Regions from separate parts of the Vibrio sp. F13 genome, predicted to be linked through region 2. Evidence: riboswitches for the same ligand, from Rfam matches in the RefSeq annotation. Region 2 holds a riboswitch; the other holds the start of a gene.
The links. Region 2 has a riboswitch for lysine ahead of LMH68_RS02580 (Na+/H+ antiporter NhaC family protein). Riboswitches for the same ligand answer to the same signal wherever they lie in the genome.

Region 1 (4,906 bases), 820 kb from region 2:
TGGTTTTACAGTGTAATAACTACGAAATTATCGACTTAGGTGTGATGGTTTCTTGCGAGAAGATTCTCAAGGTAGCGAAAGAAGAGAATGTCGACATTATTGGCCTGTCTGGGCTGATTACACCGTCTCTTGATGAAATGGTACATGTTGCTAAAGAAATGGAGAGACAGGGTTTCAAGCTGCCTCTTCTGATTGGCGGCGCAACCACATCTAAAGCTCACACAGCAGTTAAGATTGAGCAGAATTATTCAGAACCTGTTGTATACGTAAATAATGCCTCGCGTGCAGTGGGTGTTTGTACTTCACTACTTTCTGATGAATTGAAACCCGCTTTCGTTGAGAAGCTGGATATCGATTACGATCGCGTTCGAGATCAGCACAATCGTAAGAAGCCTCGTACCAAGCCTGTCACGCTTGAAAGAGCTCGTGCCAATAAAGTTGCTATCGATTGGGATGCGTATACGCCACCGGCACCCGCTAAGCCGGGAGTTCATATCTTCAATGATTTTGATGTGGCAACTTTGCGTCAGTACATCGATTGGACTCCATTCTTTATGACATGGTCATTGGTTGGTAAATACCCTGCAATCCTTGATCATGAAGAAGTGGGTGAAGAGGCAAAACGTTTATTCAAAGATGCTAATGATTTACTGGATCGCGTAGAGAAAGAGAAGCTGCTTGAAGCGCGTGGTATGTGTGCCATGTTCCCAGCGAACAGTGTTGGTGATGATATTGAGGTGTATACCGATGAATCTCGTACCGAAGTTCTAAAAGTTCTACACAATCTTCGTCAACAAACAGAGAAACCAAAAGGCTTTAACTACTGTTTGTCTGATTACATTGCGCCAAAAGAAAGCGGTAAAGCTGACTGGATTGGTGGCTTTGCGGTTACTGGCGGTATTGGTGAGCGAGAGCTTGCTGATGAATATAAAGCTAATGGTGATGATTACAATGCGATTATGATTCAGGCGGTTGCGGACCGTTTGGCTGAAGCGTTTGCAGAATATTTACACAAAGAAGTGAGAAAGGACATTTGGGGTTACTCGCCTGATGAGGATTTGTCTAACGACGATTTGATTCGAGAGAAGTACCAAGGTATTCGTCCAGCTCCGGGTTACCCTGCTTGCCCAGAACATACAGAGAAAGGCACGTTGTGGGAGTTGATGGACGTTGAAAAAGCCATCGACATGTCACTAACCACGAGTTACGCAATGTGGCCAGGTGCCTCAGTGTCGGGTATGTATTTCTCACACCCTGATGCTAGATACTTTGCTATTGCACAGATTCAACAGGATCAAGTGGATAGCTATGCTGCTCGTAAGGGCTGGGATATGTTGGAAGCTGAGAAGTGGTTAGGTCCAAACATTAACTAGTTTGAATCTATGACGAGCTTTGGTTCGTAAAGTAAAAAAGAGAAAGGGTTGCTCAAGAGCAACCCTTTTTGTATCTGGGGTTTGGTTAATTAAAACCAATTAATTAACCATCGCCTTATTCAAATAACTCTTGGTGAAGTTTTTGGATCGCCAACTTAGAAACAGATGCATCTAGCAAGAAGCACAAGTTGTGTGGGCTTGCTCCGTAACAAATCATACGTAGATTGAAATCTTCCAGAGTGCCAAACACCTGCTTTGCATAGCCTTTATTTTCACTCATGTTGTTGCCAATAAGCGCAACAAGGCATAGGTCGTGTTCAATATCTACAGAACACAACTCTTCAAGCTCCAGTCGAGCAGCTTCTGGTAACTCAGGAGCACCACCTGATGTGTCTGTTTGATCGAGAGTCAGTGAGACACTGATCTCTGAAGTCGTGATGAGATCGACTGAGATCTTATGTTTAGCAAGGATCTCGAATACCTTCGCCAAAAAGCCGTAAGCATGGAACATGTTTGCACTGCGAAGCGTAACCATCGTTTGGTTGCAACGAAGAGCAAGTGCTCTGAATAATGGTGAGCTTTCAACTTCTTGGCGAATCCAAGTTCCACCTAACTCTGGTGCTTTAGAAGAGCCGACAAATACCGGGATTTGGTGGCGCAATGCAGGTACTAGAGTTGAAGGGTGCAGTATCTTTGCACCAAAGTTTGCCATTTCCGATGCTTCACTAAAGCTGATCTCTGGGATAGGAGAAGCTTTAGGTGCAATACGAGGATCTGTGGTGTAGATACCTGGAACATCCGTCCAGATTTCTAGACCAATCGCCTGTACAGATTCGGCAATCAGTGCTGCTGAGTAATCACTGCCACCGCGGCCTAAAGTCGTGGTGTTACCTTCGCTATCAGCGCCGATAAAACCTTGGGTAACGACAACTTGTTGTTGGCAAAGTGGAATCAGTTTCTCTTGCGCTAGAGCGGCAATATCTTCTAGTTGAGGTTCGGCTTTACCAAAATCATCATTAGTGCGCATCACATCTCTGATATCAAAGCGAACAGCAGGAGTGCCTCGTTCAGAGATGATCTGAGCCAAGATGTGTGTCGACATCAACTCGCCACATGCGACAAGGTGATCCGTCAGTTTAGTACTTGTTTGGAATGATGCGGCCTCTGCAGCGCTCGCAATGTCATCAAGAATGCTGTGGACTTCTTTTTCGATGCTGATTGGATCTGCGAGTTGGTCAAGAATTGCGTTGTGAATGTCCGCTAATTGCGCCATTAGTTCCTGACGACGAGCTTTGTCTTGAACACCATTTGCTAGTTCAACCAGCAAGTTAGTGACACCAGAGCATGCACTACTCACGACCAGTTTCGTGTTTGAGTTGTTTTCAATAATGGCAGCACAACGGCTCATTGCTTCAAAGTTGGCAACACTTGTTCCACCAAACTTAGCGACATTAAAAGAACCAGCTACATTAGATGCACTCACGATATATCTCCCACGACTTCCTAAAATAAAATTACGGTTGGGTAATCCAACGTCCGATGTTTTTCGAAGAGAGTTTTAGAGCAAAAAGAGAGGAATTATTAGAATAGTAACCTCAGAAGCTCTTCACCATATAGAAATGGCGACAGTTGACGGGATTCAGCCCGCTCAACCGATAATAAAGGTCCTGCATCCTTTTATTATCTCGGCACTGCTCCCCATAAATGTTTTGTATTGGAAATGCGGTTCCACAAAACATCTGCCTGGGCAGTGCTCCTCTTCTGCTAGATAGCCGTTTCATTGAACGTTTTTGTGGTAACAATGTCAATCCGTAACTTGAGATAATTGAAAAATAATTTTAACAATTATGTGACAGTGGTTTGACCTCAATACTTATGGCTAATTGCTGAGGTAATCAATTTGCTTTAGGGTGGATTGTTCACAACATTAACGTAAGGGATGTACATGTCTAATTTACCACTCACTACTGCTATCGATAGCTTTTATCCACCACACCGAACGTTAATGGGACCTGGTCCTTCAGATATCTCACCTCAAGTGTTACAGGCTTTGAGCCGTCCAACCATAGGTCACCTAGATCCGCTGTTTATTGCGATGATGGATGAACTGAAACAGCTTCTTAAATACGCTTTCCAGACTGAAAACGAATTTACGATTGCCGTTTCTGCACCGGGCAGTGCAGGTATGGAGACCTGTTTTGTTAACTTGATTGAGCCTGGTGAAAAGGTGATTGTTTGTCGTAACGGTGTCTTCGGTGAGCGTATGCGAGAAAACGTGGTGCGTTGTGGTGGCGAAGCGATCCTTGTTGATGACGAATGGGGCAAGCCCGTTTCAGTTGAAAAGGTAGAACAAGCATTGGCAGAAAACCCCGATGCCGTTGCTGTTGCATTTGTGCATGCAGAGACATCAACCGGAGCGTTATCTGATGCTCAAGCTATCTCTGCTGTCGCTCGTCAGTTTGATGCGTTAACGATTGTTGATGCAGTGACATCATTAGGTGGTGTGCCATTGCTGGTTGATGAGTGGCAGCTTGATGCGGTTTATTCTGGCAGCCAAAAGTGTCTGTCTTGTGTGCCAGGGCTATCTCCAGTGACTTTCTCTCAGCGTGCGGTTGATAAAATGAAAGCCCGTAAAGCACCAGTGCAAAGCTGGTTTTTGGATCAAAGTTTAGTATTAGGTTACTGGAGTGGAGAAGGTAAGCGTAGCTACCACCATACCGCACCCGTGAACAGCCTTTATGCTCTGCATGAGTCGCTGGTTTTGTTGAAAAATGAAGGCTTAGATAATGCGTGGTCTCGTCATCATGCGATGCACCAAGAGCTTAAAGAAGGCGTAGAAGCTCTAGGGTTAAAGTTTGTGGTTGATGAAGAGAGCCGCCTGCCGCAGCTTAATGCACTTTATTTCCCAGAAGGAATTGATGAGGCTAAGATCAGAACGCAGCTTTTAGAAGAATATAATCTTGAAATCGGTGCTGGGCTTGGCTCTTTGGCTGGTAAGGCATGGCGTATCGGCCTAATGGGTTACGGTGCTCGTAAAGAGAATGTCGCGTTGTGCCTAAAAGCGCTAAAAGATGTTTTGAAGTAGCTGCATGAACTGAAATTAAAAAGAAAAGCGCACGAGAGATCGTGCGCTTTTTTGTATCTACCCCAAGCTCCTACTGCCTACTAAGTGAAGCTTGCGTTGCGAATTCTTAACATTATTCTGCAGACGAAACGTTATCTTCTGCTTGTGACACTTTCTTATACTGAACCTTTGAAAAGTCTCTGTTAGGGAATAAAAAGTTCGCTTCGCTACGAATTTGCTCTGCTTTACTTTCTTCTCCTAGGCCTTGATACGCCAGAATCAGATTGCTGTAGAAAGCCGGTCTTGGTTTGCTCTTAATGATCTCCAGTGACCAATCGATGTAAGGCTGTATAAGGCTCGGGTCGGCTTTGTAGAGGCCGATATTAAGGTAAGTGCTGTATATATCCCAATCGTAGCGATCTTTCCACACCACTGGGTTCGTTACCTGCTTAAGAATGTCCGGATTTTT
Region 2 (4,906 bases):
ATCAAGAATTAAAAGAGCAGTGCCTGATTACCAATGAATACGCTGGTGGCACAATTGGTAACACATTACACAACTATTCAGTGCTAGCGGATGACCGTTCTACACTGTTAGGTGTAATGAGCCAAGATATTAAGATTGGTAGTTACGGTTATCGCTATTTATGTAATACATCAAGCAGAATGGATCTGAACCATTTACAAGGGGTAGATGGCGCAATTGGTCGCTGCTTTGCATTAATTACAGAAGACGGTGAACGTACTTTCGCAATTAGCGAAGGACAAATGAACCAATTAAAACCAGAAAGCATTCCTGAAAAAATCTTCAAAAGTGCTTCTGCTTTAGTTTTAACGGCTTATTTAGTTCGCTGTAAGCCAGGCGACCCGATGCCTGAAGCAACAATGAAAGCGATCGAATACGCGAAGAAATACGATGTGCCAGTCGTTCTTACACTAGGTACTAAGTTCGTTATTCAAGATGATCCAGAATTCTGGAAAGATTTCCTTGAGCAACACGTAACGGTTGTTGCAATGAATGAAGACGAAGCTGAAGCGTTAACGGGTGAAAGCGATCCACTGGCTGCATCAGATAAAGCGCTAGACTGGGTAGACCTTGTTCTATGTACTGCGGGACCTGTTGGCCTATTTATGGCTGGTTATACAGAAGATGCAGCTAAGCGTGAAACGTCACTGCCTTTACTTCCAGGTTCAATTGCGGAATTCAACCGTTTTGAATTTAGCCGTCCTGCGCATAAAGATTTATGTGAAAACCCAACTAAAGTGTATTCGCACATTGCGCCATACATGGGTGGACCAGAAAAGATCAAAAATACCAATGGTGCAGGTGATGCTGCGTTATCAGCTTTATTACATGATATGGCTGCTAATAAGTACCACAAAGAAAACGTGCCAAACTCAAGTAAACACCAACATTCATTCTTGACGTACTCTTCGTTCTCACAAGTTTGTAAATATTCTAACCGTGCTAGCTATGAAGTGTTGGTTCAACACTCTCCACGTTTATCTCGTGGCCTTCCTGAAAGAGAAGATAGCCTAGAAGAAGCGTACTGGGAAAGATAAGTTACTTTCTTTAATCAGTAGTACTATCAGTATCAGTTGGTTTCTAATACTGATAGTACAAATATAAAAAAGGCTCCGAAAGGAGCCTTTTTTGTTTCTGAATATATTGAAGTCGTAAATAATACTTGGGTCGACTTAAATATTAATTCTATCGCTTAGCGTGTAATTGATTACTCACTAAGTAAACTAAATGTTTAGATAGCAAACTCTTCTAGAGATTTACCAGCATCTAGCTGTTCTTGGATAGCTGAAGGCGTACGGCCTTGACCTGTCCAAGTCTTCTCGTCGCCGTTTGCGTCTACGTATTTGTATTTCGCTGGGCGAGGAGCGCGTTTAGCTTTTGTTGTTTTAGATTTTGCTTCACCAGAAAGTGCAGCAATAAGATTGGCAACATCAATTCCGTCTTTTGCAATTTGTTCAGCAATAGCAGAAAGCTTAGCTTCTTGCTCTGCTTTAGCAGCACGCTCTTCAGCTTCAGACTCTTGACGCTCTTGTACAACAATAGTCAGCTTGTCTAGCGCTTCTTCAAGTTGCTCAAGAGTTAATTCACGTGAGAACGCACGAAGGCTGCGGATATTTAATAGAGTTTTTGTTAATTCAGACATGATATTTTCCATCAAGGTAAACTAAATAATCTTCCTAATAATAAACAGAGCCTAGGAATAAAACAAATAGTATTTCTTCTATTACATATTTAAATATAAAAGTGAGATGAATAGTTGAAAATTCAGAGCAGTATTTCTATTGAATTTATAATAATTATTAAGAATATCTTAAAAAATGATATGTGACAGGTGGAGTAGTCAACTTATGTAGACTATTCTTCTATTGATTAGTTCATTAACAAAAAGCTATTTTTCTCGGAATGATATGTTGCATTGTTGCTCTTGATGAGTACAATTGCGGCTACCTGATGCGAGGTGTTGGTTAATTTGTTGTTAAACTCTGGTTTACACGGTTAATAATGTTATCGCACGTAGAGGTGCAATTATAAAAAGTAACTTCCGTTGGGGTGATGCCAATGAACGGGAATGAAAGGTGTAATTGCCGAAGTAAATTGTATATCTAAGCAATTTGCTGGGGTTGTGCTCAATAGGTACAACACTGCCATAGTCTTAATTTTAAACTATGGAGCGCTACTGTAGGGTTGGGTGAAGTGTTCACTTCCCTTTCGCTTAGTTCAACATGAGCTTGGTCAGCCGTATCAAGTTTGTCTGCAGTAGATCTCTAGCCAAATAAAAAACTGGTTTTTGAAGATCATGAATTTAATAGATTTTGCAACATCACCTTTATCTTTGCTTCCGCCCCTTGTGGCTTTGAGCCTTGCTATTGTTACCCGCCGTGTATTGGTTTCTTTGGGTGTCGGTATCGTTATGGGTGCCATCTTACTGGCTGACTATTCAGTAGGTAATGCCGCTAGCTACGTATTTACTAAAGCATCTGGTGTTTTCATCGAAGATGGTGGTATCAATACTTGGAACATGAGCATCATTGCTTTCCTAATTATTCTTGGAATGACAACAGCGCTATTAACGCTTTCTGGTGGTACTCGTGCATTCGCTGAGTGGGCTCAGTCTCGAGTTAAGAGCAAGCGTGGTTCAAAACTGCTTGCTGCATTTTTAGGTGTATTCATCTTTGTTGATGATTACTTCAACAGCTTGGCAGTGGGTGCAATCTCTCGTCCTGTTACAGACCGTTTCTACGTATCTCGCGCTAAGCTAGCTTATATTCTTGATTCTACTGCGGCTCCTATGTGTGTGATCATGCCAGCTTCTAGTTGGGGTGCTTACATCATTACTATTATTGGTGGCATCTTAGTAACACATGGTGTGACAGAGTATTCTGCTCTAGGTGCTTATGTTCGTCTTATTCCAATGAACTTCTACGCGGTATTTGCACTATTGATGGTGTTCGCAGTGGCGTGGTTCGGTCTAGATGTTGGTAAGATGCGCGATCACGAGATCGAAGCGTCTCAAGGTCGTGGCTTTGAAGGCGACAACGATAGCCAGCAAGCTCACGATCTAAACGAAGAGCTAGACATCGAAGAGAGCGAGAACGGTTCTGTTTCTGACCTAATCATGCCGATCGTTTCATTGATCGTAGCGACTGTAGCTGCGATGCTTTACACAGGCGGTCAAGCGTTAGCTGCTGATGGTCAAGCGTTTAACCTACTTGGTGCATTCGAAAATACAGATGTTGGTAAATCTCTTGTTTACGGTGGTGTTATCGGCTTACTAGTAGCACTAGCGACAGTATTCAAGCAAAAGCTATCTATGGCCGATATCGCAAGAACAATGTGGATTGGTGCAAGCTCTATGTTTGGCGCAATCCTAATCCTTGTATTCGCATGGACTATCGGTTCTGTAATCGGCGACATGAAAACAGGTTCGTACCTATCATCTCTAGTAACGGGCAGCATCGATTACCACTGGCTACCAGTTATCTTGTTCCTTCTAGCGGGCGTTATGGCGTTCTCTACAGGTACTTCATGGGGTACGTTCGGTATCATGCTACCTATCGCAGGTGACATGGCTGCAGCATCGGATATCGCACTGATTCTTCCAATGCTAAGTGCGGTTCTAGCGGGTGCAGTATTTGGTGACCACTGTTCTCCAATCTCAGATACGACGATTCTGTCTTCTACTGGTGCTCGTTGTAACCACATCGACCACGTCTCGACTCAGCTTCCATACGCGTTGTCTGTAGCGTTCGTATCGTGCATTGGTTTCATCACTCTAGGTATGACATCTTCAATTGGCATCGCATTTGGCGCAGCGTCTCTAACGTTTGTTGCTGTATGTTTTGCATTGGCTTACTTCTCTCGCTGCAAAATGGCGACGTGCAAAAGCTAAAATTGAAAGTTAATCAGTAAACTATCAGGGAGGCGTTTGCCTCCCTTTTTTGTGCCTGTTAATTTAATTTTAAGTTTCGTGAAAAAAGTTCGAATAAATGGTTGAAAAAGGATGTCAGCTTAGTTAGTGTGGAGACAAGACAGCAAACAACCTAAGAGCTGATAAGTATGCGTAAATTAGTAATGAACATTCATCACCATCATCACCCTATCTAGTCTTTCGGGGAGATTTACGTATACCCGGGAGCAAGATTACTCCCGGAGGTTAAGTCAAAAGAATTTAGATTTAAACCCTCGGGATGACAAAGTCCCCGAGGGTTTTTTAGTTTTAGCGCTTTTAAATAATCAATAAATTCAAATATTTGCACAGGGATACAGCAATGCAGACACAACGCCTAAGAATCGCAATTCAAAAGAAAGGTCGCTTAAGTAAAGAGTGCCAAGACCTACTTAAAAAATGTGGTGTTAAATTTAATATCATGGGTGAGCGCCTAGTGGTTCACTCACTAAATATGCCAATCGACTTGTTACTCGTTCGTGATGACGACATCCCAGGTCTTATCATGGATGGTGTAGTTGACCTTGGTTTCATCGGTGAAAATGAACTAGAAGAAGTTCGTCTAGATCGTGTTGCTCTTAAAGAGCCTTCAGAGTTCCGCACACTACGTCGTTTAGACTTCGGTGGTTGCCGCCTTTCAATCGCTATTAATAAAGACGAAGAATACAACGGCCCACAAGACTTAGCGGGCAAACGTATTGCGACAACCTACCCACAACTACTTAAAGCCTACATGGACGAGCAGGGTGTTGAGTTCAGCACTTGTATGCTAACAGGTTCGGTTGAAGTCGCGCCTCGCGCTGGCCTTGCAGACGCTATCGCTGATTTAGTTTCTACAGGTGCAACGCTTGAAGCGAACGGCCTAAAAGAAGCAGAAGCTATCTTCCAATCGAAAGCAACACTGATTCAACGTGTTGGCGA

Region 1: linked by a shared signal. The riboswitch ahead of lysC (lysine-sensitive aspartokinase 3) and the one ahead of LMH68_RS02580 (Na+/H+ antiporter NhaC family protein) in region 2 are both predicted to bind lysine.

What each region holds. Positions count from the first base shown of each region.
Region 1 is NZ_CP170175.1:1,395,993-1,400,898, reverse strand. Features, by position in the region: gene metH (methionine synthase) at 1-1,373, shown strand, start outside; gene lysC (lysine-sensitive aspartokinase 3) at 1,489-2,856, opposite strand; lysine riboswitch at 2,965-3,142, opposite strand; gene LMH68_RS06260 (pyridoxal-phosphate-dependent aminotransferase family protein) at 3,319-4,458, shown strand; gene LMH68_RS06255 (PglL family O-oligosaccharyltransferase) at 4,571-4,906, opposite strand, start outside.
Region 2 is NZ_CP170175.1:572,502-577,407, reverse strand. Features, by position in the region: gene LMH68_RS02590 (inosine/guanosine kinase) at 1-1,076, shown strand, start outside; gene LMH68_RS02585 (H-NS family nucleoid-associated regulatory protein) at 1,271-1,681, opposite strand; lysine riboswitch at 2,046-2,223, shown strand; gene LMH68_RS02580 (Na+/H+ antiporter NhaC family protein) at 2,336-3,928, shown strand; His leader region at 4,119-4,254, shown strand; gene hisG (ATP phosphoribosyltransferase) at 4,308-4,906, shown strand, end outside.